DNA from 3 places in the Streptomyces sp. NPDC001549 genome. Region 3 is predicted to be linked to each of the others. Evidence: riboswitches for the same ligand, from Rfam matches in the RefSeq annotation. Region 3 holds a riboswitch; each other region holds the start of a gene.

Region 1 (10,014 bases), on a different contig from region 3:
ACCGGCCGACCGACCGATGGTCCGGCCGATCGACCGGCCGGACCATCGGCTGCTCAGCGCTTGCGCCGCCGGCCCCGGCCGCGGACCGGCCCCGTGGCCGGAGCACCGGCCGGGGATCCCGGTCGGTCGGCGGAAACCACCAGCGCGGCCAGCGCCGTTGTCACGGGGACCGAGGCCACCAGACCGATCGAGCCCACGAGGGTCCGTACGATCTCCTCCGCCACCAGCTCGCTGTTGGCCACCGAACCCATGCTGCTGTTCGCGATCGAGAACAGCAGGAGCAGTGGCAGTGCGGCACCCGCGTAGGCCAGCACCAGCGTGTTGACCACCGACGCGATGTGGTCGCGGCCGATCCTGATGGCCGCCCGGTAGAGCGCGCGCGGCCCCATCGAGGGGTCCGCGTGGTGCAGTTCCCACACCGCCGACGTCTGGGTGACCGTCACGTCGTCGAGCACGCCCAGCGATCCGATGATCACGCCTGCGAGCAGCAAACCGCTCATGTCGATGTCCGGGTACAGTCCGTGGATCAGACCGGTGTTGTCGTCGGTGTTGCCGCTGAGGAACGCCCAGTCGATGAACCCGGAGCCGAGCAGCCCGATCAGCAACAGGGAAACGAGCGTGCCCAGGACGGCCACCGAGGTACGGGCGGTCAGCCCGTGGCACATGTAGAGCGCGATCAGCATGATGGCGCTCGCCCCGACCACCGCGACGACCAGCGGGTTCGAACCCTGCAGGATGGCCGGGAGGATGAAGAGGGTCAGCACGCCGAAGCTGACCACCAGAGCGACCAGCGCGAACAGCCCGCGCATCCGCCCGACGAGGACGACCGCGGCCGCGAAGATGCCGGCCAGCAGCGCCATCGGGAGCTTGCGGTTCACGTCGATCACCGAGTACTGGAGGTCACGGGGGGCGTCCGGCGCGTACGCCACCACCACCTCCTGGCCGTCCTCCAACTGCCGTGGCGCGCCAGGCTGGACGACCTCCACGAAGGTGCGGCCCTTGTCCGGGCCGCTGGTGACCTCGACGGTGGCCTTCTTGCACTCGCCGGTCTGCTCGGCCTGCGCCTGGCGGCCCTCGGGAGTGGAGGGAGCCGCGGTCGTCGGTACCTGGGCGGCGTTCACGGATTTGCAGTCGACCTGTTCGAGCGAGGTGACCACGCCCTGCTGGGTCTGCCGGTCGAATCCCACCCCCGTGCGCTCGTGGCCCGGGGCGCCGCCCGGCCAGAGCACCACCATGCCCGCGAAGACGGCCACGGCGAAGGGGATCAGTACGGCGGCGATGACCTTGCGCAGGTGCTTCGAGACGGGGGCCGCCGGGCCGTGGCCATGACTGTGGCCGTGGCCGTGGCCATGGGACTGACCCGGGAGGTGGCCGTCCGAGCCACCGCCGGAACGGCCGTCGGACGGCCTGTCGGGGAGGCCGTCCGCGTGCCCGTCGGACGGTCCGGGGCTCCCATGCGCGTGGCCGTTGTGGCCATGGGGCTCTGTGTGCTCGATGGGGGGCTGCGGCGAGGGCGTCACCAGCAGATCATCGCAAGAGATGAGGGGGCCCACTGTTCAGCACGCCATGGATGACGCTAGCGTGGGGGCACCTTTGCACAACGCGGGAGCTCGGAGCACCGGGCTGAGAGGACGCTGATCACCGTACGAGCATCACAGATGCGTACGGGAAGAGGCTGCGTCGACCGCCGAACCTGTTACCGGGTAATGCCGGCGTAGGGAGATCAGGTCTCATGACCATTCAGGACGCACGCACGCCTGCCGTCAGCCAGGACGCCGACGGCCAGACCGAGCGCCAGCCCGGCTGGCACAAGGGATACCTGGCGGGCTCCCGCCCCGACCTCCGGGTGCCGGTCCGCCAGGTCCACCTCACCAACGGCAAGGACGTGACGCTCTACGACACGTCCGGTCCGTACACCGACCCGCAGATCGAGACCGACGTCCGCCGCGGCCTCGCGCCGCTGCGCGAGAACTGGATCATCAGCCGCGGGGACACCGAGGAGTACGCGGGCCGCCCCGTGCGCCCCGAGGACGACGGCATCAAGCACACCTCGCCGCGCGGCGGCCTCAAGAACCTCGACGCGGTCTTCCCGGGCCGGCCCCGCCAGCCCCGCCGCGGCCGGGGCGGCGCCGCCGTCACGCAGCTCGCGTACGCCCGCCGTGGCGAGATCACCCCGGAGATGGAGTACGTCGCGATCCGCGAGAACGTCTCCCCCGAGGTCGTCCGCGAGGAGATCGCCGCAGGTCGCGCCGTGCTTCCGGCGAACGTGAACCACCCCGAGATCGAGCCGATGATCATCGGTAAGCGGTTCCTGGTGAAGGTCAACGCCAACATCGGCAACTCCGCGGTCACCTCCTCCATCGAGGAGGAGGTCGACAAGATGACCTGGGCGACCAAGTGGGGCGCCGACACGGTCATGGACCTCTCGACCGGCCGCAACATCCACACCACCCGCGAGTGGGTGCTGCGCAACTCCCCCGTCCCGATCGGCACCGTCCCGCTCTACCAGGCGCTGGAGAAGGTCGACGGCCGCGCCGAGGACCTGACCTGGGAGATCTACAAGGACACGGTCATCGAGCAGGCCGAGCAGGGCGTCGACTACATGACGGTCCACGCCGGCGTGCTGCTGCCCTACGTGCCGCTGACCGCCCGCCGCAAGACCGGCATCGTCTCGCGCGGTGGCTCGATCATGGCCGCGTGGTGCCTGGCGCACCACAAGGAGAACTTCCTCTACACGAACTTCGAGGAGCTCTGCGAGATCCTCGCGACGTACGACGTCACGTACTCCCTCGGTGACGGCCTGCGCCCCGGCTCGATCGCGGACGCCAACGACGCGGCCCAGTTCGCCGAGCTGAAGACGCTGGGCGAGCTGAACACGATCGCCAAGCGGCACAACGTCCAGACGATGATCGAGGGCCCGGGCCACGTCCCGATGCACAAGATCAAGGAGAACATCGACCTCCAGCAGGAGATCTGCGAGGAGGCGCCGTTCTATACGCTCGGCCCGCTGACCACGGACGTCGCGCCCGCGTACGACCACATCACCTCGGGTATCGGCGCCGCGATGATCGCCTGGTGGGGCACCGCGATGCTCTGCTACGTCACGCCCAAGGAGCACCTGGGCCTGCCCAACCGCGACGACGTCAAGACCGGCGTCATCACGTACAAGATCGCGGCGCACGCCGCGGACCTGGCCAAGGGGCACCCGGGCGCGCAGGAGTGGGACGACGCCCTGTCCGACGCGCGGTTCGAGTTCCGCTGGGAGGACCAGTTCAACCTGGCCCTCGACCCGGACACGGCCCGCGAGTTCCACGACGAGACCCTCCCGGCGGAGCCGGCCAAGACCGCGCACTTCTGCTCCATGTGCGGTCCGAAGTTCTGCTCGATGAAGATCTCGCAGGACATCCGCCGTGAGCACGGTGGCGACCTGAAGGCGGAGGAGATCCAGGCCGGCATGGCGGAGAAGTCCGCCGAGTTCGCGGCCTCGGGCAGCCGCGTCTACCTGCCGCTGGCCGACTGAGCGCAGCAAGCACAAGAAGCACAAGAACGGCACGGGACGGACCCGCGACCCATGGGGGGAGCCGCGGGCCCGTCCCGTCGTCCGAGCCCGGGCCTGGCCCGGTCACAGCACTAGCTCGGGCCCAGGCAGAGCTTCGCCAACCGCGGCAGCCGCCGGTGCATCTCGCCGTCGTCGTCGAAGTCGAAGTCCTCGCCCATGTCGACCGCTGCGGTGTCCGGCTCACGCTCGGGCCGGTGCTCGGCCCAGGCCGCGTAGAAGGCGTCCGCATCACCGGTGACGCGTTCGAAGGCGCCGGCGGCGGCGTAGTTCACCTCCTCGTGGAACAGGGTCTCGTCGCGGTCGGCCCGTGCCGCCCCGACGACGGCCGGGTGCCCCGCAAGGCTGTCCGGATCGGCGGCCGCGCGCTCGTACCACTCGCGGCCGAGTGCGATCACGCCTGCCCGGAAGTCCATGAAACTGTCGTCGGAGCAACCGCCGCCGACGAGGTACGCCGCAGCCCACACGTCCCAGCGGTACAAGGCGTCGTGCACCTCGTCGAAGCGTTCCGCGTACTCGAGGATCTCCTGAGCCGGGCAGTCGGCGAGATGGCTCACCAAGGCCTCGTCGAAGGGCACTCCGGCCGTGGCGGCCGAGGATCGTGCGGACTCGATGATGTGCCAGAAACGGTCGATGTCCATGGCGGTGGACTGTGCCATCCCGGTATGACAACCCTGCGCGCGCCGGACACCCCGCGCCGGGCGTCACTCCGGTTCGTGTTCCGGTCCGCCGAAGTCCGGACTCGTGAAGTCCGGAGGTGTGTAGCCGGGCCGGGGGCTCTCCGACGGGGATCCCGGGCTGGTGAAGTCGGGACGGCTGTACCCCAGGTTGGGGATGCGGCCGGCCGCCGGTGTGCGGGGGGTGGGAAAGCCGGGGCCTGCGCTCGGGTCGGCCAGCGCGTCCCGCAGGAAGGGCATGATGCCGCGCTCCAGCAGGGCGTGCCGCCAGGCCTCGCGGGCCCGTGCGACCTCGTCGGGTATCGCCTCCGTCTCGTCCGCCGCCACCTCGGTCGCGCTGTTGCGGACGGCCGTCACCAGCAGTCCGATCACGGCGACGAGCAGGGCGGCCGCGGTGAGCCCGCCGAAGAGCCAACCCGCCGTCAGCATGGTTTCGGCGAAGGCCGGTTCAGGCTCGATCATCTTCAGGATGTAGCCCACGAGCAGGAAGATCAGCATGGCGGTGCCCGCCAGGACCGGCGCGAGGACCGCGACCACGGCGCTGATGCCCGCGCCGCCACCGCCGCCCTGTGCGCCGTACTCGTCGCCCGTCGTGCCGGGCCCGTTCAGTACCTCGTCGCGTCGTTCCTCGCGGACCTTCACGTAGTGGCCGTACTCGGCGGCGGCCGCGGCCGCCAGCAGGGCGCTGGCCCCCTGGGCCATGGTGCGCAGCTGTTCGGCATTCAGCCGTTCGCCTAGGGTGGCGAGTTCGGGCCGCTCGTGCGCGGCGCGCAGCGCCTCGTCGACGAGCCGATCGAACTCCGGCCGGTCTTCGGTCAGCAGGTGCGGAGCGCTGGTCATGTGCATCCCCCGATGCTCCGTAGAAGCCGGTATGCCCGCGTAGACCCGGGCGCCGGCACAAACGGAGGAGAGCCTGCTACGGATAGAGCGATGGTAGAGCGCCCACGCCACGCCGTGACAGGGGCTTTCCGGAAATACCCCTCTCCGTAAGCTCTCAGTCGCTCAGCGGGAGTTGTACGACAAGCAGTTTGCCCGCCATCGTCACCCCGCCGTCCATCGCGATGGCGAGACCCTCCGCGTACACGTGCGGGCCGTCCACGGCCTCGGGGCCGCGCGACTCGTCGCCGTCCTCGGTGCCCACTTCGCCGAGCAGGTACGGGATGGGGCTGTGCCCGTGGACGACGCGGCTGCCGCCGTAGGTGTCGAGGAGTTCGCGTACGGCCGCCGGGCCGGTCCCCTCGTCGCGGAAGGCGAACCGCTTGGTGAACTTGCGGAAGAGGTCCCAGGTGATGTCGGCGTCGCCCCGGTTGAGGAGCTCGTGGATGGTGTCGTTGACGTCCTCGACGGAGTCGCCGTAGTCGAGGTAGGCCGTGGTGTCGGAGTGCAGCAGCAGGTGGCCCTCCTCCAGGACGGCCGCGTCCAGGCGGGACATCCACTGCAGGTGGACGTCCTGCAGGCGCTCCATGTCGGTGCGCTGGCCGCCGTTGAGGAGCCAGGCGGCCTGGAAGGTGGCCGTGCCGGCGCCGGAGACGACCGGGGTGTCGCCGAACCGCTTGGCACCGATGAGCAGGAGTTCGTGATTGCCCATCAGGGCCTTGCAGTAGCCGCCGGCGGCGGCGGCCTCGGCGGACAGCCGCATGACGAGGTCGATGACGCCGATTCCGTCGGGGCCGCGGTCGGTGAAGTCGCCGAGGAACCAGAGCCGGGCATTGCCGGCGGACCAGCGGCGCTCGGCGTCGATCAGACCCTGGGCGTGGAGTTCGGTGACGAGCTCGTCGAGGTAGCCGTGGACGTCGCCGACGACGTAGAGCGGGCCGGGGCCCGCGGCGTGGTCCTGGGGCACGTACTGGACCTGGACGGTGTCGCCGGGGCCGCCGAGTGCGCCGCGGCCGATGACGGGCAGGTCCCGGTAGGTCGGGGTGTAGCCCTCCAGGTCGTCCTCGTCAGGGCCCTGGGCCGTCGCGTGGGCCGGTTCGGCGTCGGGGCGTGCGTGGAGGCGCGTGTCGGGGTACGGGGGCTGCTGTGCGGGCGCCTGCGGTGCGGCCGGCTGGTGCGCGGGCGCCTGCGGTGCGGCCGGCTGCTGTGCGGGCGCCTGCGGTGCGGCCGGCTGCTGTGCGGGCGCCTGCGGCGGGTAGCCCGGCTGCGGGGGCACGTTCGGCGCGCCGTCCTCGTAGTACGCGGGGTACTCGCCGTACACCGGAGGCTCGCCGGGCAGCCCGGTGGACGTGGATACGGCGTACAGGGCGGGTTCGGTGACGGGAACCCGGAAGTCCCGCAGCGTGTCCGTCCGCATCGCGGGTCCCTGACCGGCCCCCTGAGTCATCGACCCCTCCACCACCGTCGCGCTGCCGTACACCTGCGGACCCTCCTGACCTCCAGGGAGGAGGGTCCGTGATGTCGTGCGCCCATCATAGGAATGCGGCTCGCGCTCTGTGACGCACCAGGGGTGGTGAATCCTTTGCGGAGCCGATCGTTCCTACCGCTTTCTCCCGATATCGGCGTTGCTGAAATCCTCGGCCGGTCCTTGGTCGGGGCTCGGTCGGTCGTCGGATGGTCCTCGGACGGTCCTCGGTCGGTCCTTCGGCAGGCCGACCGGACGGTCTGTCGGTCAGTCCTGGGCCGGCGAACGGGGCGGGCTGACGGTCGTGCGGGGCTGCCTGCGCTGTGACGAGGTACGGATGATGAGTTCGGTCGGGACGACCTGCTCGACAGGGCGTCCGGTGTTCACTCCCTCGATCGCGTCGATGAGGAGCTGTACGACGGCGGTGCCGATGCGGCGGGGTTTGAGGGACAGGGTGGTGATGGGCGGCTCGGTGTTGGCGTAGACGGTGGACTCGCTGCAGCACACGAGCAGCAGGTCCTCGGGGACGCGCAGGCCGTAGCGGCGGGCGGCGGCGAGCAGATCGGTGCCGTTGGGGTCGAAGAGCCCGTAGACCGCGTCGGGCCGGTCGGGGCGGGCGAGGAGCCGGTCGGCGGCGACGGCGCCCGCGCACGGGTCGTGGGCGGGGTAGGACTCGTAGACGGGGTCCTGGCCGACGCGCTCGCACCAGCTGAGGTAGGCGGTCGTGGAGAGCCGGGTGTAGGTGTCGGTGGTGGTCCCCGTCAGCAGTCCGATCCGGCGGGCGCCGGCGGCGGCGAGGTGGTCGAGCAGGCCGAGTACGGCGGCCTCGTGGTCGTTGTCGACCCAGGCGGTGACGGGGAGGGAGCCTGCGGGGCGGCCGTCGGAGACCACGGGCAGACCTTGGCGGACCAGTTCGGTGACGACGGGATCGTGGTCGGAGGGGTCGATGACGACGGTGCCGTCGAGGGCGACGTTGGACCACACGTCGTGGCGGGAGGTGGCGGGGAGGATGACCAGGGCGTAGCCGCGGGCGAGCGCGGCGGAGGTGGCGGCCCTGGCCATCTCGGCGAAGTAGGCGAATTCGGTGAAGGTGAAAGGTTCATCCCCGTACGTCGTCACGGTCAGGCCGATGAGGCCGGACTTGCCGGTACGGAGGGTGCGGGCGGCGGCCGACGGGCGGTAGCCCAGCCGGTCGGCCACTTCGCGAACGTGGCGGCGGGTGGCGTCGGGCAGCCGTCCCTTGCCATTGAGCGCGTCGGAGACGGTTGTGATGGAGACGCCCGCCGCTGCGGCCACGTCCCTGATGCCGGCCCGGCCCTGTCGGCCGGCGGCCCGCCGGGTGGTCTCGGTCCGGCTCACCTGATGCTTCCCTGCTGCTGTCATCGCGAGCCGATAGTAGGGCTCGGTGGGGAGGGTGGTCTGGGTGCATATGCAGGCGTTGACAGGCACGTTTCTGCATGGTTCGCCACCCCCAATGACCTTGGAAATGAAGGTGTTTGATCGCTGAGGGTGAGTGTGGAGCTTGTCGTCGGGTCCGGGCATGCCAAAACGATGCGATCTCGGGCCGTTCTCAACTCACCTGCACGAGGGATGCGCGCCACGGCGCAGGCCACCGGCGCGCGCATATATGCGTGCGCTCCCCCGCATTCCTGGCGCCCCCATTCTCGGAACGGCGGAATCCTCATAAGGTGAGCAGTATTGAGTCGACGGCGACGTCGTACGGGACGGTCGAGGAGGACCTGCGGTGAGCGAGAAGAGCCCGAAGCTGCGCGCCGAGCTGGACGGCATTCCGACATACAAGCCCGGCAAGCCGGCTGCCGCGGGAGGGCCTGTCGCGTACAAGCTGTCCTCGAACGAGAACCCGTACCCGCCGCTGTCGGGCGTGCTGGAGACCGCGGTCGCCGCGGCCGGGAACTTCAACCGGTACCCCGACATGGCCTGCACCGGCCTCGTGAACGAGCTCGCCGAGCGCTTCGGCGTGCCGGTCGAGCACATCGCCACGGGCACCGGCTCGGTCGGTGTGGCCCAGTCGCTGATCCAGTCGACCGCCGGCCCGGGCGACGAGGTGATCTACGCCTGGCGCTCCTTCGAGGCCTACCCGATCATCACGCAGATCTCGGGCGCGACCTCGGTGCGGGTCCCGCTGACCGACGGCGACGTGCACGACCTGGACGCGATGGCCGCGGCGATCACCGACCGGACCCGGCTGATCTTCGTCTGCAACCCCAACAACCCCACCGGTACGGCCGTGCGCCGCGCCGAGCTGGAGCGCTTCCTGGACCAGGTGCCCTCGGACATCCTGGTGGTCCTGGACGAGGCGTACCGCGAGTTCGTGCGCGACGCGGATGTACCGGACGGCATCGAGCTCTACCGCGACCGCCCGAACGTCGCCGTGCTGCGTACGTTCTCCAAGGCGTACGGGCTGGCCGGCCTGCGGGTCGGCTTCGCGGTGGCGCACGAGCCGGTGGCGGCGGCGCTGCGCAAGACGGCCGTGCCCTTCGGAGTGAGCCAGCTCGCGCAGGACGCGGCGGTGGCCTCGCTGCGCGCCGAGGACGAGCTGATGGGCCGCGTCGGTGCGCTGGTGAGCGAGCGCACGCGGGTGCACGAGACGCTGGTCGCCCAGGGCTGGACCGTTCCGGACACGCAGGCGAACTTCGTGTGGATGCGGCTGGGGGAGCGGACCGCCGAGTTCGCGGAGGCCTGCGAGAAGGCCGGTGTGGTGGTCCGGCCCTTCGCGGGCGAGGGCCTGCGGGTCACGATCGGTGAGACCGAGGCGAACGACCTCTTCCTGCACACGGCCGAGGCGTTCTTCAAGGAGCTCTAGGCGATAGGGAGCCCCCGGTGGCAAGGGGCCGAAAGCGGTAAGGCGGCCGGGCGGCTCCGAGCCGCCCGTCAGGCGAGATGTCCTGCCGGCCGGACCGTCCCGGGGCGGCTCAGGCGAGTTCCACGCGGACGGGATCGCCGTCGCGGACGGTGGACAGCAGGCGGGGGTCGCCGTCGAAGGAGCCGAGCACGTTGCACGGGCTCGCGAGGCGGCTCTCGCCTCCGCGTGAGATGGGCGTGGGGCCGTAGGGCAGCGCGAGGGCGTCGCCCTCGGTCCAGAACGCGACCGTGCCGGGGGCGACGACCTGCTGGGCGTCGTCCTCCAGGGCGACGGAGACCCCGGTGTCGAAGTAGACCTCCTCGCCCCAGGTGTTGGCGGAGGCGGAAATCGGAAGGGCCTCGGCCAGCGCCTTGCTGGTCGGGGTCTCGTCGAGCGTTGCGGTGAGCTGGCCCGCGGGCCAGGAGATTCGTATCTGCATGAGCCGCATTCAACAATCTGTTGAATCGATTGGCTAGAGGGGTACCCCGCTCGAAGGTGGCCGAGCGTGGTACGACATAATGCTTGTGAATGTGAACGCGTTCACAAGCGTGTCCTGCTTCCTCCCGGTATGGGAGGA
Region 2 (10,014 bases), on a different contig from region 3:
AGTGGGTCCGCGGCATCGAGTACATGACCGCCGACCGCCGCGGCTTCTGGGAGGAGCGCGGCTACCACAACATCGGCGACCCGTGGCGCGAGCAGCGCTACTCGTACCAGGAGGAGCCCGGGGAGGGCCCCGAACTGTAGGGGGTGCCCTGCCGGTCAGGCCGGGCTCGCTCAGTGGTGGTACCGGTGCACGACCGCGTGACCCTTGCCGCGGCCGATCATCCACTTGTTGACCGGGGTCGTGATCACGAAGGCGGCCGCGAGCGAGATCGCCAGGACGATCCAGAACAGCGGCTCCGACAGGTGCGCGTCCATCGCGCCGGGCCACAGGGCGATCACCCCGTTGTCGATCAGCTCCATGACCGCGATCGAAAGGGTGTCCGCGGCCAGCGCCACCCGGATGGCCGTACGCAGATCGACGCCGGCGGCGAGGAGCCCGCGCAGGGTGAGCGCGTAGCCGAAGAAGAACGCGAGGACGATCGCCAGGATCATCGTCTGGACGTTCCCCCAGCCCAGCGCGGTGCCGATGACCATGCCGAGCACCTCGCCGATGGCGCATCCGGTGAGGCAGTGGAGGGTGGCCCGGGCGGCCATGCCCCAGCTGACCGGACCGCCGGCGCCGTGCGCGTGTGCCGGTGCGTCGTGCTCGTGCGCGGGTCCGTGGCCGTGGTGCGCCTCGTGGCCTTCGCGGTCCTCGTGACCCTCGTGCCCCTCGTGTATGTGCTCCATGACAACCCCCTCGTGGGAACGCCGGGCAGCGGTCCCGTCGACAGGACGGAACCGTATACCCCCTAGGGGTATTCCTCAAGGGATTCGTGGATCACTGCGGGCCGCGCAGCTCCTTCAGCAGCGCGACGTCCGCCGCATGCCCTTCCTTGCCGCCGGGCGTCTCGGTGATCAGCGGCACGCCGTCCATCGCGGGGTGCGTGAACAGCTCCGCGAAGGCGTCCCGGCCGATGTGGCCCTGGCCGATGTTGGCGTGCCGGTCCTTGTGGGCGCCGACGCCCTCCTTGGAGTCGTTCGCGTGGACCAGCTTCAGCCGGCCCTCGCCCACCGTGTCCACCAGCAGGTCCAGCATCACCTTCGTCCCGCCCGGCTCCGCCAGATCGTGACCGGCCGCGAAGATGTGGCAGGTGTCCAGGCAGATCCCCAGCTTCGGGTGATGGTCGAGCGCCTCGAAGTACGGCCCGAAGTCCCAGGTGCGCGAGCACAGCGAGGAGCCCTGCCCGGCCGTGGACTCCAGCAGCAGGAACGGGTCGTCGTCATGCGTCAGCTCGTCCAGCAGCGGCAGCATGTGCTCCCTGACCTGCGCGTACGCTGCCTCCCGCGGGCGCCCTCCGGTCGCCGACCCGGTGTGCACGACCACCCCGAGCGCGCCGATCTCCCGGCCGCGGCGCAGCGAATGGCGCAGCGACTCCACCGACTTCTCCACGGTCGCCTCGGTGTGCGAGCCGAAGTTGATCAGATACGGGGCGTGCACGTACGCGGGGATCGACTCGGCCGCGCACTCCGCCCGGAACCGTTCGTCCTGCGCCGGATTGCCGACCGGGGTGGCCCAGCCGCGCGGATTGGCGACGAAGACCTGGACGGCCTCCGCCCCCATCTCCCGGGCGTAGGTCAGGCCGACCGAGGCGAGCCCCCCGGCAACGGGGACGTGCCCGCCCACTGGATTGCGCATCATTACGGCTTACAGCCCCTTGGTCTTGATGGCGATCGTGCTGCCCTCGGGGGCGGTCTGCCCGGCCGGCACCGACTGGGTGTCGACCGTGTTGCTGAAGGAGATCAGCGGCCGGTCCACCTTCACCTTGAAGCCGGCGGCCTCCAGCGCCTTGCGGGCCGCGTCCACGTCCTGGCCGGTCACGTTCGGGACCGGGATCTGCCGGGGGCCCTTGGACACGGTCAGCGTGACCGTGTCGCCGGCCGCGGCCTGGGTGCCGGCGCCGACCGACTGGTTGGCGACCGTACCGGCCGCGAAGGGAGCGTTGACCTGCTCGGGAGCCGTAGCGACCTTGAGGCCCAGGGCCTCCAGGGTCGCCTTCGCCTGATCGGCGGGGATCCCGGTCACGCTCGGCACCGGCACCGGGCGGCCCTTGCTGACGACGAGCGAGACCGCCGTGTCGGGCGCCCGCTTCTCGCCGCCCGCCGGATTGGTGCTGATCACCGAACCCTGGGCGATGTCCTGGCTGAAGGCCTGCGTCACCATGCCGGGCGCCAGCCCGGACTGCGTCAGCTCGGCGCTGGCCTCCTCCAGGGGGCGGCCCTTCAGGTTGGGCACGGCCACGAGCTCGGGGCCGCGCGAGATGGTGATGGTCACCGCGTCGTTGCCGCGGATCCGCCGGCCGCCCGGGGGATCGGTCTTCATCACCGTCCCGCGGTCGAAGGCGTCGCTGAACTTCCGGTCCACCCCCTTCACCCCGAGCCCGGCCGAGGACAGCTGGGAGCGGGCCTGCGCCTCGGTCTTGCCCAGCAGGTTGGGGACCTTGGTGAACTGCCCGGAGTTGATGTACCAGACGCCGGCCCCGAGCCCCAGCGCGAGCAGTACGCCCGCGATGACGAGCAGCACCCCGCGACGGGGCCGCCGCGCGAGGGCGGCCGGCCGGTGTGCGGGCGGGGCGGGCGGCGCCGGAGGCATCTCCAGGCGGGAGGTGTGCTGCACGGGCTGCTGCGCGGCCACCGGACGCGGGATCACCCCGGTACGGTCCTCGGCGGACGAGCGCTCCTCGGCGCGCGCCTGCGGGGGTACGGCGTCCAGCTCGGCGTCGCTGAGCAGCGCGCGGGCCTCACGGGTGAGGCCGAGCAGGGCGGCCGCGTCGTAGGGGCGCAGGTCGGGATTGCGGGCGGCGGCCTGCGCGACCAGCTCGTCGAGCCCGACGGCGAGCCCCGGGACCACGGCGGACGGGGGCGGAACGTCCTCGTGCAGGTGCTGGTAGAGCACCTGCGCGGCGGTGCCGCCGAGGTGGGGCTTGGAGCCGGTGAGCATCTCGTAGAGGACGACACCGCAGGCGTAGACGTCCACGCGGGTGTCGGCGATGCCGTTCTCGATCTGCTCGGGGGCCAGGTAGGAGACGGTGCCGAGGACGGAGCCCGTGGTGTTGGTCACCGAGTCGACCGAGCGCACCAGCCCGAAGTCCGCGACCTTCACCCGGCCGTCGTCCCCGATCAGCACGTTCTCGGGCTTCATGTCGCGGTGGACGAAGCCGGCCCGGTGGGCGGCGCCGAGGGCGGCGAGGACCGGTTCGAGGACGTCGAGGGCGGCCCGCGGCTGGAGCGCGCCGCGCTCGCGGAGCACGTCGCGCAGGGTGCAGCCGGAGACGTACTCCATGGCCAGGTACACGTACGGCCCGTCCGTGCCCTGGTCGAAGACGGCGACCACGTTCGGGTGCGCGAGCCGGGCGACGGACTTCGCCTCGCGGATGAACCGGTCGACGAAGGCGGCGTCGGCGGCGAGGGCCGGGTGCATCACCTTCAGGGCGAGCACGCGGTCGAGGCGGGTGTCGAGGGCCCGGTAGACCGTGGCCATGCCGCCGGCCGCGATGCGGGCGTCGATGCGGTAGCGGCCGTCGAGCACGCGCCCGACGAGGGGGTCATCCAGGGTCGTATCCACCCGCCGATTCTACGAGCCGCCGCGCGGCGGCCGTCCTGGGCGGGTCGCCTTGCAGCGCACCTGTGACGCTGGGCGGGGCGGGGGCTGCGGAAGGCGGGAGCGGACGGGGCGGGGTCGGGCGAGGTGCGGCGGGGGTTTCGGGGGGCGGGTCGGTCGGTCAAGGGTGGCCGAAGGCCATCACGCAGTGACGCGACGTAGGGGCGCCCTTGAGGGACCGGCCCGACACGGAGGGACGATGGGACTGACGGGAAACCCCCCAAGACCTCTCTGATTCCGCCCTAGGGGCTTCCGGCCACCGAAGCCGCCGCCCCGCCCGCCTCAGAACGCCGGCCGCTCCGGGTCCAGGGTGGCGCGGCCTTCCGTGGGGGAGGAGGCTTCGGCGAAGCGGCGTTGGGGGATGCGGCCCGCGCGGAAGGCCAGGCGGCCCGCCGAGACGGCGTCGCGCATGGCCGCCGCCATGAGGACCGGCTCCTGCGCGCGGGTCACCGCCGAGGCCAGCATCACCGCCGCGCAGCCCAGTTCCATCGCCAGGGCCGCGTCGGATGCCGTGCCCGCGCCCGCGTCGAGGATGACCGGGACCGACGCGCGCTCCGTGATCAGCTCGAAGTTGTGCGGGTTGCGGATGCCCATGCCGGACCCGATGGGGGACCCCAGCGGCATGATCGCCGCGCAGCCCACGTCCTCCAGCTTCCGTGCGAGCACCGGGTCGTCATTGGTGTACGGGAGGACCGTGAAGCCCTCGTCCACCAGGATCTCGGCGGCGTCCAGCAGCTCGACGCCGTCCGGCAGGAGGGTCCGTTCGTCCGCGACCACCTCCAGCTTGATCCAGTCCGTGCCGAGCGCCTCCCGGGCCAGCCGGGCCGTGAGGACGGCCTCGCCCGCCGTGAAGCAGCCCGCCGTGTTGGGGAGGACCGAGATGCCGAGCTTGGTCAGCACGGACAGGACGGAGCCCTGGACCGTGGGGTCCAGCCGCCGCATCGCGACCGTGGTGAGTTCGGTGCCGGACGCGACGAGGGCGCGTTCCAGGACGTCCAGGCTCGGGGCCCCGCCCGTGCCCATGATCAGGCGGGAGGTGAAGGTCCGCCCGCCGAGGGTGAAGAGGTCGTCCGCCATGCCGCTCAGCCCCCCTGTACCGCGGTCAGGATCTCGACCCGGTCGCCGTCGCCCACGACGGTGGCCGGCCACTGCCCGCGCGGGACCACGGTCTCGTTGAGTGCGGCGGCGACGCCGGAGGGGGCGGTGGTCAGGGTGGCGACCACCGTGTCGAGGGTGGCGCCGGCCGCGACCTCGCGCGGCTCGCCGTTGACGGAGATGGTCATGCGTACGACTCCTGACGTGCGGCGGAGAACCGGCGGGGGGTGAAGGGGCGCGCGATCTCCGGCAGTTCGCCGGTGGCCAGCAGCTCGGCGAGGACCTCGCCGGTGAGCGGGGTCAGCAGCACCCCGTTGCGGTAGTGCCCGGTGGCCAGGTGCAGGCCCGGCAGGTCGGTCGGGCCGAGCAGCGGGGCGTTGTCGGGGGATCCGGGGCGCAGTCCCGCCCGGGTCTCGGTGAGCGGGAGTTCGGTGATGCCGGGGATCAGTTCGTGGGCGTCGCGCAGGAGTTCGTAGACCCCGCCCGCGGTGACGGTGGTGTCCCAGCCGAGTTCCTCGCTGGTGGCGCCGACGACGAGTTCGCCGTTCTCGCGCGGCACCAGGTAGACGTGGCTGCCGCGTACGACGGCCCGTACGGTCCGCGACAGGAACGGCGCGTACGCCGCCGGTACCGTGAGCCGCAGGACCTGTCCCTTGACCGGCCGTACGGGGGCCACGACCTCCGGCGGTACGCCCGCCAGCCGGCCGGTGAACGAGCCCGCGGCGAGGACCACCTGGTCGGCGAGCAGCTCCGTGCCGTCGTCGAGGAGGGCGCCGGTCGCCCGGTCGGCGGTGGTGAGCAGCCGTTCCGCGCCGGCCCGGTGGAGGGTCACGCCGGCGCGTTCGCAGGCGGCCAGCAGGGCGGCCGCGAGCCGGCGGGGATCGACCTGGTGGTCGCCGTCGACGCGCAGGCCGCCGCGTACGCCCGGGGCGAGCATGGGCTCCAGGCGGCGGCACTCGCGGCCGGTGAGCCACTCGGACTCCAGGCCGCAGCGACGCTGCAGGGCGTGCAGTTCGCGCAGGTGGAGGCGGTCGTCGGAGTCGAGGGCGACGGCGAGGGTGCCGCAGGCGCGGTAGCCGATGTCCATGCCGCCGCTGGCTTCGGCGAGCTCGGCGGCGAAGTGCGGATAGCGTGCGGCGGAGGCGAGGCCGAGGCCCAGCAGGGCTTCCTCGCCGTAGTGCAGTTCGGTGACGGGGGCGAGCATGCCGGCCGCGACCTGGGCGGCGCCGCCCCCGGGTGCGGGGTCGGCGAGTACGGTGCTCAGTCCGCGCGTGGCGGCCCGCCAGGCGGTGACCAGGCCGATGATTCCGCCCCCGATGACGAGGACGTCGGATCCCTTCCGAGATGTTCGGGATGAGTGCATGGGCGTCCAGCCCCTCCCTTCGCCGGCATGACCCGGATCAGGTTCGTACGGTCGGAGGCCGGCCAGCCTCCCTCTCAGCCCGGTGCGCCGGACTCCCGCGATAGGTACGGTGGCCAGACTAACCCGGCGGTGGATGGCGGGTAAGGCGGCACCTATTCCTGACGGAGCGTCAGATGATTAGGGTGGCGGCGTGAGCGAGCAGACGGAACAGAATCAGCGCGGCATCGTGGTCGTCGGCGCCGGAATGGCCGGGGTCCAGACCGCGGTCGCCTTGCGCGAACAGGGCTACACCGGCCCCGTGACCCTGCTGGGAGCCGAACCCCACCAGCCCTACGACCGCCCCCCGCTGTCCAAGGCGGTCCTCCTCGGCAAGGCCGAGGACTCCGCCTTCGACGTGGACTTCGAAGGCCTCGACATCGACCTCAGGCTCGGCGTCGAGGTCACCGGACTGCGCGCCGCCGTCCACGAGCTGGACACCGAGGCGGGACCGGTCCCGTACGGGATCCTCGTACTGGCGACCGGCGCGCAGCCGCTGACCCTCCCCGGGACCGAGGGCGTCCCGGGCGTCCACCTGCTGCGCACCCTGGACGACGCGGCCCGGCTGCGCCCGGTGCTGGCCGCGTCGCCCCGGGCCGTGGTCGTCGGGGCGGGCTGGATCGGCGCCGAGTTCGCCACCGCGGCCCGGGAGGCGGGCTGCGAGGTCACCGTGGTCGAGGCGGCGGACCGGGTGCTGGCGGGGGCGCTGCCCGCCGAGGTCACCGAGCCGATGGCGCGCTGGTACCAGGAGGCGGGCGCGGAGCTGATCACCGGGGCGAAGGTCGCCGGGATCGAGGAGGGGCGGGTCCTGCTGGCGGACGGGCGGACGCTGCCCGCCGGCGCGGTGGTGGTGGGCATCGGCGCGCGCCCCGCCACCGGATGGCTGGACGGGACCGGCGTGGAGCGCGGCCCCGACGGCTCGGTCACCGCGGACGCGTACCTGCGGACCTCGCTGCCCGGGGTGTACGCGGTCGGCGACTGCACCTCCTTCCCGTCCGGGCGGTACGGGACGCGGCTGCTCGTGCACCACTGGGACAACGCGCTCCAGGGGCCGCGGACGGTCGCGGCGAACATCCTGGCCGGGGAGCCGGCCCAGGTCTACGACCCGGTGCCGTATTTCTGGTCGGAGCAGTTCGGGCGCTTCGTGCAGTACGCCGGACACCACGGCGGGGCCGACACCCTGCTCCTGCGCGGGGACCCGGCCGGTCCCGCCTGGTCGGTGTGCTGGCTGCGCGAGGGCGCGCTGGTCGCCGTCCTGGCCGTGGGCCGCCCCCGTGACCTGGCGCAGGGCCGCAAGCTCATCGAGACGGCGGTGCAGGTGGACCCCGCCAAGGTCTCCGACCCCGCGGTCCCCCTCAAGTCGGCCTCGGCCTGACGGCCGCCGGGCTCCGCCCGGATCCGGTCCTCAAGCTCCCCCGGCCACCGCTGGGAGGTGCCCCCCGGACGGGCTGGGAATCCAGCCCCGCCGGTGTTCGAGGACCGGGTCCGGGGCGGAGCCACGGTACGGGCCGCGACCCGGACGGGGTCGCCCAGGTACCGGCGGCCAGTCCGAGATGGCAGGCTTGTGCCTGTGACCGAGATTGACGCAAAGATCGATGCCCTTGTCCCCTCGTGGCTGTACCTCCCCGACATCGCGGAGATGCTGAACATCGAGGTGACCCGGGTCCGCCAGATGGTCAAGGAAGGGCAGCTCATCGCCGTCCGCCGGGGCGAGAACCGCTCCCTGCAGGTTCCGGCCCCCTTCATCGACGGCGACAAGGTCGTCAAGGGCCTCGTCGGTCTGCTGACCGTGCTGCGCGACGACCGTTTCACCGAGGAGGAGATCCTGGAATGGCTCTTCACCGAGGATCCGACCCTGCCCGGCACCCCCGTGCAGGCGCTGAGCGAGAATCGCGGCACGGAGGTGAAGCGCCGCGCTCAGGCGCTCGCCCTCTGACCTGATCGCCTTCGCTCCACAGCGGTGTACGGGCCCACGGCCGCGGCCCGGTCCGTACACCGCCTCCATCACGGGGGGTACACCCATGCAGCTGTCCGACGCCCGGCTCTACCTCTGCACGGACGCCCGCAAGCGCCAGGGTGACCTCCCCGCATTCCTCGACGCCGTGCTCTCCTCGGGTGTGGACATCGTCCAGCTCCGCGACAAGGGCATGGAGGCGGGGGAGGAGCTCGAACACCTCCACGTCTTCGCCGAGGCCGCCCGCCGCCACGGCAAGCTCCTCGCCGTGAACGACCGCGCCGACGTCGCCCACGCCATCGGCTCCGACGTCCTGCACCTCGGCCAGGGCGACATCCCCGTCCCCGCGGCCCGCGCCATCCTCGGCGAGCAGGTGCTGATCGGCCGGTCCTGCCACGCCGAGGACGAGGTCGACGCGGCCGTCGCCGAAGCCGGCGTGGACTACTTCTGCACCGGCCCCTGCTGGCCCACCCCCACCAAGCCCGGCCGCCACGCCCCCGGCCTGGACCTGGTCCGGTACGCGGCCTCCCTGGAGCAGGACCGCCCCTGGTTCGCCATCGGCGGCATCGACGGCTCGAACCTGGACGAGGTGCTGGACGCCGGTGCCACCCGCATCGTGGTCGTCCGCGCCCTCACCGAGGCCACCGACCCCGGCGCGGCCGCCGCGGAGCTCGCCAAGCGGGTCCGGGCCCGCCTCGGCTGAGTCCGGTCCGCCCGGACACCGGGCGGTCGCGTTACCCCGTATGGACGCCTTCCGGCCAGAGCCATCCCTCCAAGTGTCCAAAAACGTGTCCAAAACGTGGACAAGGCTTCGGTGTCCGCCAGGCCGCGTCTAACCTGCCCACATGGCCTCTGGTACCGCTTCCACCTGGTCGGATCGTGCACACACGGTCCGCGACCTCCTCGCGTCCGGGCGCTCGTACTCCTTCGAGTTCTGGGCCCCGAAGACGGAGAAGGGCGAACGCAACCTCTGGAACGCCCTGCGCCGGGTCGAGGCGGTATCCCCCAGTTTCGTCTCCGTGACCTACGGAGCCGGCGGCTCCACCCGCGGCGGCACCGTCAAGGCCACCCAGGAAATCGCCGCGGACACCACCCTCACGCCCGTCGCGCATCTCACCGCCGTGGACCACTCGGTCGCCGAGCTGCGCAATGTCATCGGACAGTTCGCGGACGCCGGGATCCGGAACATGCTCGTCGTGCGCGGAGACCCGCCGGGTGACCCGATGGGCGAGTGGGTGGCGCACCCCGAGGGCGTGCACTACGCCGCCGACCTGGTCCGGCTGGTCAAGGAGTCCGGCGACTTCTGCGTCGGCGTCGCTGCCTTCCCCGAGATGCACCCGCGTTCGGCGGACTGGGACACGGACATCCGGCACTTCGTGGACAAATGCCACGCCGGTGCCGACTACGCGATCACCCAGATGTTCTTCGATCCGGAGAATTATCTGCGGCTGCGCGACAGCGTCGAGAAGGCGGGCTGCGAGACCCCGATCATCCCCGAGGTCATGCCTGTTGTGGGTATCAAGCAGCTCGACCGACTGCCCCAGCTCAGCAATGCGGTCTTCCCCGCGGACGTGAAAGAGCGCATGCTCGCCGTCAAGGACGACCCGGCCGCTGTACGCTCCATTGGCATCGAGTTCGCCACGGAGTTCTGCGCGCGACTGCTGTCCGAGGGTGTCCCGGGGCTGCACTTCATCACGCTGAACAATTCCACGGCGACTCTCGAAATCTACGAGAACCTGGGCCTGCACCAGCGGGCCTGAGCGGCCGCCCCCCGTTCCCGCGCCGGCGGCCGTACCGAGAGGGGCCATGCATGGGAATGACGGTCCTCTACATCGCGTTCGGTTTCGTCGCGCTGTGGCTGCTTGCCGAGGTCCTGATGCAGTACAAGGCCCGGCTCCGCTGGCGCCTGCTCGCCTTCGCCGGCTTC
Region 3 (10,014 bases):
CTGGTCCGAGCTGCTGTTCCCGGCCTGGGCGCTGATCCTCAGCGTGTACGTCCTGCGCGTCCGGCGCGGCACCGCCCGTCGGCCTCCTACCTCCACAGACTCGCCCTGACCTGGGGATCCTCACTCCGGCAGGCAGCCTGTGGGTGCCGCGTGCATGCTGGTGGGAAGGGAGGACCCGGGGGCTCCGGGGGGTGACGGGGATGAACGGCCAAGGGAAAGGCAGAACCGTCATGAGGCTTGTCGTCGACCTCAACCGCTGCCAGGGATACGCCCAGTGCGCTTTCCTCGCTCCCGATGTCTTCGCCATGCACGGCGACGAGTCGCTGCTCTACAACCCGGAGGCGGATCCGGAGCAGCGCGAGGACGTCATGCGTGCCGTGGCCGCGTGTCCCGTGCAGGCCATCCTTCTGGAGATCACGGACGAGGACATGGCGAACATGGTGGCCCCGGAAGCCGTGGCCGGCGCCGGATCTCGTTCCGGAGGCGCGCGGTGACCGGTGCAGGAACACACGACGGATCCCTGGAGCGCCTCAAGCGCGAGGGCCGCATCGTCGTCGTCGGCGCGTCCCTGGCCGGCCTGCGGGCCGCCGAGACCATGCGCGAGAAGGGTTTCGCCGGTTCGCTCACGATGATCGGCGACGAACCGTACGAGCCGTACGACCGGCCCCCGCTGTCCAAGCAGGTCCTGCTGGGCAATGCGGTCGCCGACCACACCGCGCTCCCCCGCCGCCGAGCCATCGACGCCGACTGGCGCCTCGGGGTCCCGGCCACGGGCCTGGACATGGCCGGGCACCGGGTCAAGCTCGGCAACGGCGACGAGGTCGAGTACGACCGGCTGCTGATCGCCACCGGCGTACGCGCCCGGCCCTGGCCCAACGCGGAGGAAGGCGCCCTCAAGGGTGTCTTCGTGCTGCGCACCCGCGACGACGGCGAAGGGCTGCAGCGTGCCCTGGCCGCCGGTCCCCGCCGGGTGCTGGTCATCGGAGCCGGGTTCACCGGGTCCGAGATCGCCTCCGCGTGCCGGGAGCGAGGCCTGGACGTCACCGTCGCCGAACGGGGCGAGGCGCCGCTGGTCGGTGCGCTGGGCGGGGTGATCGGCGCGGTGGCGGCCGAGATGCACCGCGAGAACGGCGTCGACCTGCGTACCGGAATCATGGTGACCTCGCTGGAGGGCGACCCCTCCGGGCGGGTCCGCGCCGCGCACTTCTCCGACGGGTCCACCGTGGAGGCGGACGTGGTGGTCGTCTCGCTGGGCGCGCAGCGCAACACCGAGTGGCTCGCCGGGTCCGGGCTGGGCGCGGGTCCGCGGGGCATCGCCTGCGACGCGGGCTGCCGGGCCTTCGACGTCCGGGGCATCGTCACCGATGACATCTATGTGGCGGGTGACGTGGCACGTTCCCCGCACGCCCTGTTCGGCTACCAGTTCCTGTCGCTGGAGCACTGGGGCAACGCCGTCGCCCAGGCCGACACCGCCGCGCACAACATGCTCAGCGTGAGCGCCGACCGCCGCCCCCACCTGTGGGTTCCGGCGTTCTGGTCCTCCCAGTTCGGCGTGAACATCAAGTCGGTCGGGGTACCGCCGATGGGGACCGAGATCCTCATCACCCAGGGCTCGCTCGCCGAGCGCAGGTTCGCGGCCGTGTACGGGTACCAGGGGCGGCTGATCGCCGCCGTCACCTTCGACAACTGCCGCTGGCTGCCGTTCTACGAGCAGCAGATCGAGGCCACCGCGCCGTTCCCGCCGACGTTCTCCACGGTGGACCGCCGGCCCGAGGGGGCCAAGGCGCTGCCGGCCGACTTCCCCGACCCCTCCGTCCCGACCCACGGGCCGACCATCACGCTGAGCGGCTATTCGCCGGCGGACCGGAAGATGACCTTCACTCCCGGACGATGACCTTCGCCCCCGCGCATCACCGGCCGCGCCGCACCGCGCCCTCCCCCGAGGATCACGAGGACCCGTCATGACACAAGCCCTGCTGCGGGAGATCATCGACTACGCGAACCGCGCGAATCCGTACCCGCTGTACGAGGAACTCCGCAAGACGCCGGTCTCCCACGACGGGGACGGCCCGTACGTCATCAGCACGTACTACGAGATCCACAGCCTCCTGCACGACCCGCGGATCAGCTCCGACGCCAAGAACCTGAAGGCGACCGGGGACGATCCGCTGGGGGGCCAGTCCGACGAGGAGGGGGCGACGCTGCCCCCGTCCTTCCTCAAGCTCGACCCGCCCGACCACGACCGCCTGCGGCGGATGACGAACCGGCCGTTCGGGCCGCCGCACACCCCCCACCGGGTGCACGACATGCGCGACGAACTCGGCGGCCTCGTCTCCGGGCTCATCGACGGCATCGTGGAGACCGGGCAGATGGACCGGATCGACCTCGTCGACCAGTTCGCGTACCCCTTCCCGGTCTCGGTCATCTGCCGGCTGCTCGGCATCCCCCGCGAGGACGAGCCCCGCTTCCACGTGTGGGCGGAGACCCTGGCCGCCAGCCTGGACCCCGACCCGGACGCGGACCCCACGCAGCACGGCAAGGGAACGATGGACGCCCGCATGGAGCTGGGCATGTACCTGGCCGGGCTGATCGAGGAGCGCCGCAAGAAGCCGGGCGACGACATGCTGTCCCAGCTGGCGACGGCGGACGGCCCGGACGGCGCGATGACCACCATGGAGGCGCTCAGCACCTCCGCGCTGCTGCTGATCGCGGGCCACGAGACCACCGTCAACCTCATCACCAACGGGATGCTGACGCTGCTGCGCCACCCGGAGGTCCTCCAGCGGCTGCGCGACGATCCGGACCTGGCCGTCCCGATCGTCGAGGAGCTGCTGCGGTACGAGCCGCCCGTGCAGCTGCTGCCCCAGCGCACCACCCTCTCCGACATCGAGGTCGCCGGTGTCACCATCCCCAAGGGCGCGTCCCTGTGGCTGATGCTGGCCTCCGGGAACCGCGACCCGAAGCGGTTCGAGGACCCGAACCGCTTCGACCCGGACCGCAAGGACATCCAGCACCTCGGCCTCGGCAGCGGGATCCACAGCTGCTTCGGGGCACCGCTGGCCCGGCAGGAGGCCCAGCTGGCGCTGAGCGAGCTGGCCCGCCGGCTGGAGAATCCGCGGCTGCTGGAGGACCCGCCCCAGTACCGCCAGAACGCGGTCCTGCGCGGCCCGCGCCACCTGCCGATCGCGTGCGACGGCATCCGGCCTTAGGGGGTGTCCTGCCGATCAGGCAGTACGACCACCTCGGCGGGGGTGAAGGCCACCTCGACCCGGTCCCCCACGGCCGGCGCCCCCGCCAGCCCGCACTCGGCCTCCAGCACCGGTCCCGCCTCCGGCCGCAGCAGCAGCGCGACGTGCGTGCCGCGGAAGGTGCGGGAGACCACCTCGCAGCGCAGGCCCGACGCGCAGAGCACGACGCCGGCCGGGCGGATCAGCAGCCGCTGCTCCCCCTCGGGCGATCCGGGCGGTACCGGGACCTTGCCCCACGCGGTGGCGGCCCGCGTGCCGGAGACCACGGCGGGGACCACGTTCTCGAAGCCGAGGAACCGCGCGACGAACTCCGACGCGGGCCGCTGCCACACCTCCAGCGGGGTCCCGGCCTGCGCGATCCGGCCGTCCCGCATCACCACCACCCGGTCGGCCAGGGCGAACGCCTCGCCCTGGTCGTGCGTGACGGCCAGCACGGTCGTGCCCAGCCGGGCGAACAGCCCGCGCAGCTCCACCACGAGCCGCTCCCGCAGCCCCCGGTCCAGCTGCCCCAGCGGTTCGTCGAGCATCAGCAGCCGCGGCGACGGTGCCAGCGCCCGGGCCAGCGCCACCCGCTGCTGCTCGCCGCCCGACAGGGAGGCCACCGCCCGGCCCTGGGCCCCGGGCAGCCCGACCAGTTCCAGCAGTTGCGCGACCCGGTCCGCGGACGAGGCCCGTCCGGCTCCCCGCACCCGCAGCCCGAAGGAGACGTTCGCGCCGACGTCGCGGTGCGGGAAGAGCTGGTGGTCCTGGAACATCAGGCCCACGCCCCGCCGGTGCACGGGTACACCGGCCTGGTCGGCCCCGCCCAGCAACACCCGGCCGGCGGACACCTGCTGGAGTCCGGCGACGACCCGCAGCAGCGTGGACTTGCCGCTTCCGCTCGGCCCCAGCACGCACACGACCTCGTGCTCGGCGACCGCGAGGTCCACGCCGTCCAGGGCGTACTGGGCCGCGCGTTCACCGAAGCGGACCGACACCCCCTCCAGCTGAAGCAGTGTCATCAGAACTCTCCGGAGGTCTTGTCGGGCCGCAGTCGCTCCAGCAGCAGCAGGGACACCGCGCACACCAGCATCAGAATCGTGCTCAGGGCCATCGCCTGCCCGTAGTTCAGCTCTCCGGCCCGCCCCAGCAGCCGCGCCACGGCCACCGGCAGCGTCGGCCGGTCCGCCCGCGCGATGAACACGGTCGCGCCGAACTCCCCCAGCGACACGGCGAAGGCGAACCCGGCCGCGATCAGCAGTGCCCGCCGCACCAGCGGAAGGTCCACCTCCCGCCAGGCCCGCAGCGGCGACGCGCCGAGGACCGCGGCGGCCTCCCGCAGCCGCCCGTCCACCGCGCGCAGCACCGGCAGCATGGTCCGTACGACGAAGGGGACACCCACCAGGGCCTGCGCCAGCGGCACCAGGATCCACGAGGTCCGCAGGTCCAGCGGCGGCTCGTCCAGGGTGATCAGGAAGCCGAAGCCCACGGTCACCGCGGACACCCCGAGCGGAAGCATCAGCAGCGCGTCGAAGCCGCGTACGAAGCGGCCCGCGCGCCGGGTCAGGGCCGCGGCCGCCAGTCCCCCGATGACCAGGGCGATCGCGGTGGCGGCGAACGCGTACTGCAGGGAGTTCCAGATCGCCTCCAGCGGGGCCACCAGGAAGGTCCCGCCACCGGCGCCCGCGTCCTGCAGGGCCCGGTAGTAGCCGAGGCCGTAGCCGCCGGGGGTGCCGAAGGACCGCTCGACCAGCACGCCCAGCGGCAGCACGATCAGCAGTGCGACGGTCAGCAGCACCCCGCCCAGCAGCGTGCGCTGCGCCCAGCCGCGCGGCCGGTGCGTGGTACGGCCCGGATCGACCAGCCGCAGCGCGGTCTCGCGCTTGCGGACGGTCCAGGCGTGCACGGCGAGGATCGCGCCGATCGCGGCGAACTGCACCATCGTCAGGACGGCCGCCGTCGGCAGGTCCAGGAGCTGCGCGGTCTGCCGGTAGACCTCCACCTCCAAGGTGGAGTACGAGGGTCCGCCGAGGATCAGTACGACGCCGAAGGAGCTGAAGGTGAACAGGAACACCATCAGCGAGGCGGCGGCCACCGCCGGGGCGAGCGCGGGCAGCGTCACCCGCCGCCAGGCCGTGAACCGCCCGGCGCCCAGCACCCGGGCGGCCTCTTCCTGGCGCGGATCCAGCTGGGCCCACAGCCCGCCGACCGTGCGGACGACAACGGCGTAGTTGAAGAAGACGTGCGCGAGCAGGATCGCCCAGACGGTGGTGTCGAGCCGGACGCCCACCCGTTCGTCCAGCAGGCCGCCCCGCCCCAGCAGCGCGAGGAAGGCGGTGCCGACCACCACGGTCGGCAGCACGAAGGGAACGGTCACCACGGCGCGCAGCAGCTGCTTGCCCGGGAACTCGAAGCGCGCGAAGACGTACGCGGCGGGGAGTGCGATCAGCAGGGTGAGCAGGGTGGAGGCGAACGCCTGCCAGGTGGTGAACCACAGCACGTCGGCGATATCGGGCCGGGACAGCACCTCCGCGAACCGGCCGAACTGCCACCCTTCGCCGGTCTTCAGGCCGCGCCCGACGATCGCGGCGACGGGGTAGGCGAAGAACAGCCCGAAGAAGGCGAGGGGGACGGCCATCAGGGCGAGCCGCACGGCGGTCGCCCGCGCCCCCTCGCGGGGGCCGGAGCCCGGCGCGGCGTCCCCCGGCGCCACGCCCGGCTCCTTGGTACCGCTTACTTCACGACGAGCGCGGTCCATGCCTTGACCCACTGCTCACGGTTCTTGGCGATGGTCTCGGGAGCCACGTTCTCCGGCTTCTCGACCACCACGCCGTGCTTGGTGAACAGCTCCGGCAGGGCGGCGTCCTTCGTCACGGGGTTCACGAACATCTGGAGCGGCATGTCCTCCTGGAACTTCTTGCTGACCAGGAAGTCCACCAGGGCCTTGCCGCCCTCCTCGTTCTTGGCGCCCTTGAGCAGACCCGCGAACTCGATCTGGCGGAAGCAGGTGCCGGTGGAGACGCCCGTGGGGGCCTCGGCCGGCTGCGGCTCGCCGTACAGGACCTCGACCGGCGGGCTGGAGGCGTAGGAGACGACCAGCGGGCGGTCGCCCTTGGCCTTCTTGCCGCCCGCGGAACCGGAGAAGCGCTCGTTGTAGGCCTGCTCCCAGCCGTCGACGACCTCGACGCCGTTGGCCTTCAGCTTGCTCCAGTAGTCCTTCCAGCCGTCCTCGCCGTACTTGCCGACGGAGGCGAGCAGGAAGCCGAGGCCGGGCGAGGAGGTCGCGGCGTTCTCGGTGACCAGGAGGTTCTTGTACTCCGGCTTGATCAGGTCGTCCAGCGTCTGCGGCGGGGCGATCTTCTTCTCGGCGAAGTACGCCTTGTCGTAGTTGACGCAGATGTCACCGGAGTCGATCGGGGTGACGCGGTGCTCCTTGTCGAGCACGTACTCGGGCTTCACCTCGGCCAGGCCCTTGGCCTCGTACGGGGTGAAGATGCCGTTGTCGAGGGCGCGCGAGAGGAGGGTGTTGTCCACGCCGAAGAAGACGTCACCGCGCGGGGAGCCCTTGGTGAGGATCTCCTGGTTCAGCGCGGCGCCCGCGTCCCCGGACTTCAGCACCTTGACCGTGTAGCCGCTCTGCTGCTCGAACTCCTTGAGGACCGTGTCGGTCACGTTGAAGGAGTCGTGGGAGACGAGCGTGACGGTCTTGGACTTCGGGGCGTCGCTCGCGCCCGCGGCCTTGTCCTTGGCGTCGCCGCCGCCGCAGGCGCTGAGCGTGGTCACGCCCAGCGCGGCCGCGAGTGCGACGCCCGCCAGCTTCTTGGTGGTGCTCATTGGTGAATTCCTCCTGGGATGTCCAGGAGAAGACGCGGCCCTGCCCGGCGCTGCGAGAGCGGACGCCGGGCAGGGCGCAACAGCAAGAGTGGTGACCGAACTTCCTACCCCGAATGACCGGGGCGAGGTTCAGAGGGTCTGCGGATGACGGATACCGCACTCTCAGCGCTGTGGCGCTCCCCTGTCGGAATATGAAATTTGGTTCGGCCACAGGGTACCCCGTGGCCGAATCGCATCGAACAGAAGCGGAATCTAGCGCTCCGAGGCGGCCAGCTGGCCGCACGCGCCGTCGATCTCCTGGCCACGGGTGTCCCGTACGGTCACCGGCACGCCGTGGCGGGCGATGGCCTCCACGAAGGCCTTCTCGTCCTCGGGCCGCGAGGCGGTCCACTTGGAGCCCGGCGTCGGGTTGAGCGGGATCAGGTTGACGTGCACACGCTTGCCCTTGAGCAGCTTGCCCAGGAGGTCACCGCGCCAGGCCTGGTCGTTGATGTCGCGGATCAGGGCGTACTCGATCGAGATCCGGCGGCCGGACTTCTCGGCGTACTCCCAGGCCGCGCCGAGCACCTCGCGGACGTTCCAGCGGGTGTTCACGGGGACGAGGGTGTCGCGCAGCTCGTCGTCGGGCGCGTGCAGCGAGACGGCCAGACGGCACTTGAAGCCCTCGTCGGCGAAGCGCAGCATTGCCGGGACCAGGCCGACGGTGGAGACGGTGATACCGCGCTGCGACAGGCCCAGGCCGTCGGGCTCCGGGTCGGTGAGCCGGCGGATGGCGCCGACCACGCGGTTGTAGTTGGCGAGCGGCTCGCCCATGCCCATGAAGACGATGTTCGACAGCCGCGCCGGGCCGCCGGGGACCTCGCCGTCGCGCAGCGCGCGCATGCCGTCGACGATCTGGTGCACGATCTCGGCGGTGGACAGGTTGCGGTCCAGGCCCGCCTGGCCGGTGGCACAGAACGGGCAGTTCATGCCGCAGCCGGCCTGCGAGGAGATGCACATGGTGACCCGGTCGGGGTAGCGCATCAGCACGGACTCGACGAGCGTGCCGTCGTGCAGCTTCCACAGGGTCTTGCGGGTGGTGTCGTCGTCGCACGAGATGTGCCGGATGACGCTCATCAGGTCCGGCAGCAGCTCCTGCTGGAGCTTCTCCCGCGAGCCGGCCGGGATGTCGGTCCACTCGGCCGGGTCGTGCGCGTACCGGGCGAAGTAGTGCTGGGAGAGCTGCTTGGCCCGGAACGGCTTCTCGCCGATCGCGGCGACCGCCTCGCGGCGCTCGGCCGGGGTCAGGTCGGCAAGGTGCCGGGGCGGCTTCTTGGTTCCGCGAGGGGCGACGAAGGTGAGCTCTCCCGGAACGGGGCGGGCCATGGCAGGTACTCCTTGTAAGACGAAAGGCGCGCCGCAGAAGCAGCGCGCCTTGCAAGAGTAACCGCCCGGCGTCCTGCGACGCCTTTTCGCAGGTCAGCCGGTGCCGACGAAGGCCGCCAGCAGCAGCCACACCACGGGGGCCGTCGGAAGCAGGGAGTCCAGCCGGTCCATGATGCCGCCGTGTCCCGGCAGCAGGGTGCCCATGTCCTTGATGCCCAGGTCCCGCTTGATCATCGACTCGCCCAGGTCACCCAGGGTGGCGCTGACCGCGACCGCGAGGCCCAGCAGCAGGCCCTGCCACCAGGAGCCGCCGTCGATCAGGAACTCCATGCACAGCGCGCCGGCCGCCATCGCGAAGGCCACCGCGCCGAACAGTCCCTCGCGGGTCTTGCCGGGGCTGATGCGCGGCGCCAGCTTGGTCTTGCCGAAGCGCCAGCCGACCGCGTAGGCCCCGGTGTCGCTGACCACGGTCAGGAGCAGGAAGGTGATCACGCGCTGGGGACCGTCGTCGGCGGTGAGCAGCATCGCGACGAAGGTGGCCAGGAAGGGCACGTAGAACGCCGCGAAGGCGCCCGCCGTGACGTCCTTGAGGTAGTCCTCGGGTGGTTCGGTCATCCGCCACACCAGGACCGCCAGCACGGTCAGGGCCATGGCGACCCAGGCGCCCTCGGCCCCCCGGACGTATCCGGCGATGACCATGGCGGCGCCGCCGACCGCGAGCGGGACCAGGGGGGCCTTGATGCCCTTCTGCTCCTGCAGCCGGGAGGTGAGCTCCCACAGGCCGACGACGACCGCGACGACGATGACGCCGACGAAGACGGCCTTGACGATCAGCAGCGAGGCGAAGATCACCGCGCCGAGACCCACGCCCACCCCTATGGCGGCACGCAGATCCCGGCCCGCGCGCTTCTTCGGCGGCGGCGAGGCGTCCTGCGGCTGCTGGGCATGCGGAGGCGGGGGGCTGGGCATGGGCTCCTGCGGCGGCGTATCGGCGCGGAAGAGGGGGCCGCTGTCGGCGGCGACCCCCCGATCGCGTGCTTCCCGGTCGTCGAAGTCACGGCCGGCGGCATCGGGCACGATGGGCATGGGCCGAGTGTGCGGGCCCACCTGCGCATCGTATGCGGGACCCGCCGGAACCGGCTCCGGCTGCCAGGAAGTGTCGTTCATCAGACTTCGAGGAGCTCGGCTTCCTTGTGCTTCAGGAGCTCGTCCACCTGCGCGACGTACTTCGCGGTGGTGTCGTCGAGCTCCTTCTCCGCGCGGCGCACCTCGTCCTCGCCGGCCTCCTTGTCCTTGACCAGCTTGTCAAGGGCGTCCTTGGCCTTGCGGCGGACGGCGCGGAGCGAGATCTTCGAGTCCTCGGCCTTGGTGCGCGCGACCTTGATGTACTCCTTGCGGCGGTCCTGCGTCAGCTCGGGGAAGGTCACCCGGATGATGCTGCCGTCGTTGCTCGGGTTGACACCGAGGTCGGAGTCGCGGATCGCCTGCTCGATGTTGCGCAGGGCGCTCTTGTCGAACGGGGTCACGATCGCCATGCGCGGCTCGGGCACCGAGAAGGAGGCGAGCTGGTTGATGGGCGTGATGGCGC

What was found. Region 3 has a riboswitch for thiamine pyrophosphate ahead of ACFY04_RS27710 (thiamine ABC transporter substrate binding subunit). Riboswitches for the same ligand answer to the same signal wherever they lie in the genome.
Region 1: another riboswitch for thiamine pyrophosphate. It lies ahead of thiC (phosphomethylpyrimidine synthase ThiC); the one in region 3 lies ahead of ACFY04_RS27710 (thiamine ABC transporter substrate binding subunit).
Region 2: another riboswitch for thiamine pyrophosphate. It lies ahead of thiO (glycine oxidase ThiO); the one in region 3 lies ahead of ACFY04_RS27710 (thiamine ABC transporter substrate binding subunit).

Annotation. Positions count from the first base shown of each region.
Region 1 is NZ_JBIAVJ010000021.1:54,435-64,448, forward strand. It holds gene ACFY04_RS29310 (YibE/F family protein) at 54-1,553, opposite strand; TPP riboswitch at 1,593-1,738, shown strand; gene thiC (phosphomethylpyrimidine synthase ThiC) at 1,733-3,520, shown strand; gene ACFY04_RS29320 (DUF4240 domain-containing protein) at 3,631-4,215, opposite strand; gene ACFY04_RS29325 (hypothetical protein) at 4,261-5,079, opposite strand; gene ACFY04_RS29330 (metallophosphoesterase) at 5,228-6,556, opposite strand; gene ACFY04_RS29335 (LacI family DNA-binding transcriptional regulator) at 6,842-7,957, opposite strand; gene hisC (histidinol-phosphate transaminase) at 8,319-9,398, shown strand; gene ACFY04_RS29345 (cyclophilin-like fold protein) at 9,508-9,876, opposite strand.
Region 2 is NZ_JBIAVJ010000001.1:296,888-306,901, reverse strand. It holds gene ACFY04_RS01465 (sulfite oxidase-like oxidoreductase) at 1-140, shown strand, start outside; gene ACFY04_RS01460 (DUF4396 domain-containing protein) at 171-728, opposite strand; gene ACFY04_RS01455 (deoxyribonuclease IV) at 820-1,677, opposite strand; gene pknB (Stk1 family PASTA domain-containing Ser/Thr kinase) at 1,687-3,603, opposite strand; gene ACFY04_RS01445 (thiazole synthase) at 3,922-4,716, opposite strand; gene thiS (sulfur carrier protein ThiS) at 4,722-4,922, opposite strand; gene thiO (glycine oxidase ThiO) at 4,919-6,097, opposite strand; TPP riboswitch at 6,095-6,206, opposite strand; gene ACFY04_RS01430 (NAD(P)/FAD-dependent oxidoreductase) at 6,288-7,508, shown strand; gene ACFY04_RS01425 (Rv2175c family DNA-binding protein) at 7,704-8,069, shown strand; gene thiE (thiamine phosphate synthase) at 8,155-8,790, shown strand; gene metF (methylenetetrahydrofolate reductase [NAD(P)H]) at 8,933-9,847, shown strand; gene ACFY04_RS01410 (hypothetical protein) at 9,898-10,014, shown strand, end outside.
Region 3 is NZ_JBIAVJ010000019.1:89,352-99,365, forward strand. It holds gene ACFY04_RS27680 (hypothetical protein) at 1-109, shown strand, start outside; gene ACFY04_RS27685 (ferredoxin) at 231-494, shown strand; gene ACFY04_RS27690 (NAD(P)/FAD-dependent oxidoreductase) at 491-1,894, shown strand; gene ACFY04_RS27695 (cytochrome P450) at 1,962-3,209, shown strand; gene ACFY04_RS27700 (ABC transporter ATP-binding protein) at 3,206-4,249, opposite strand; gene ACFY04_RS27705 (ABC transporter permease) at 4,249-5,865, opposite strand; gene ACFY04_RS27710 (thiamine ABC transporter substrate binding subunit) at 5,961-7,061, opposite strand; TPP riboswitch at 7,145-7,254, opposite strand; gene rlmN (23S rRNA (adenine(2503)-C(2))-methyltransferase RlmN) at 7,314-8,426, opposite strand; gene ACFY04_RS27720 (phosphatidate cytidylyltransferase) at 8,520-9,593, opposite strand; gene frr (ribosome recycling factor) at 9,593-10,014, opposite strand, start outside.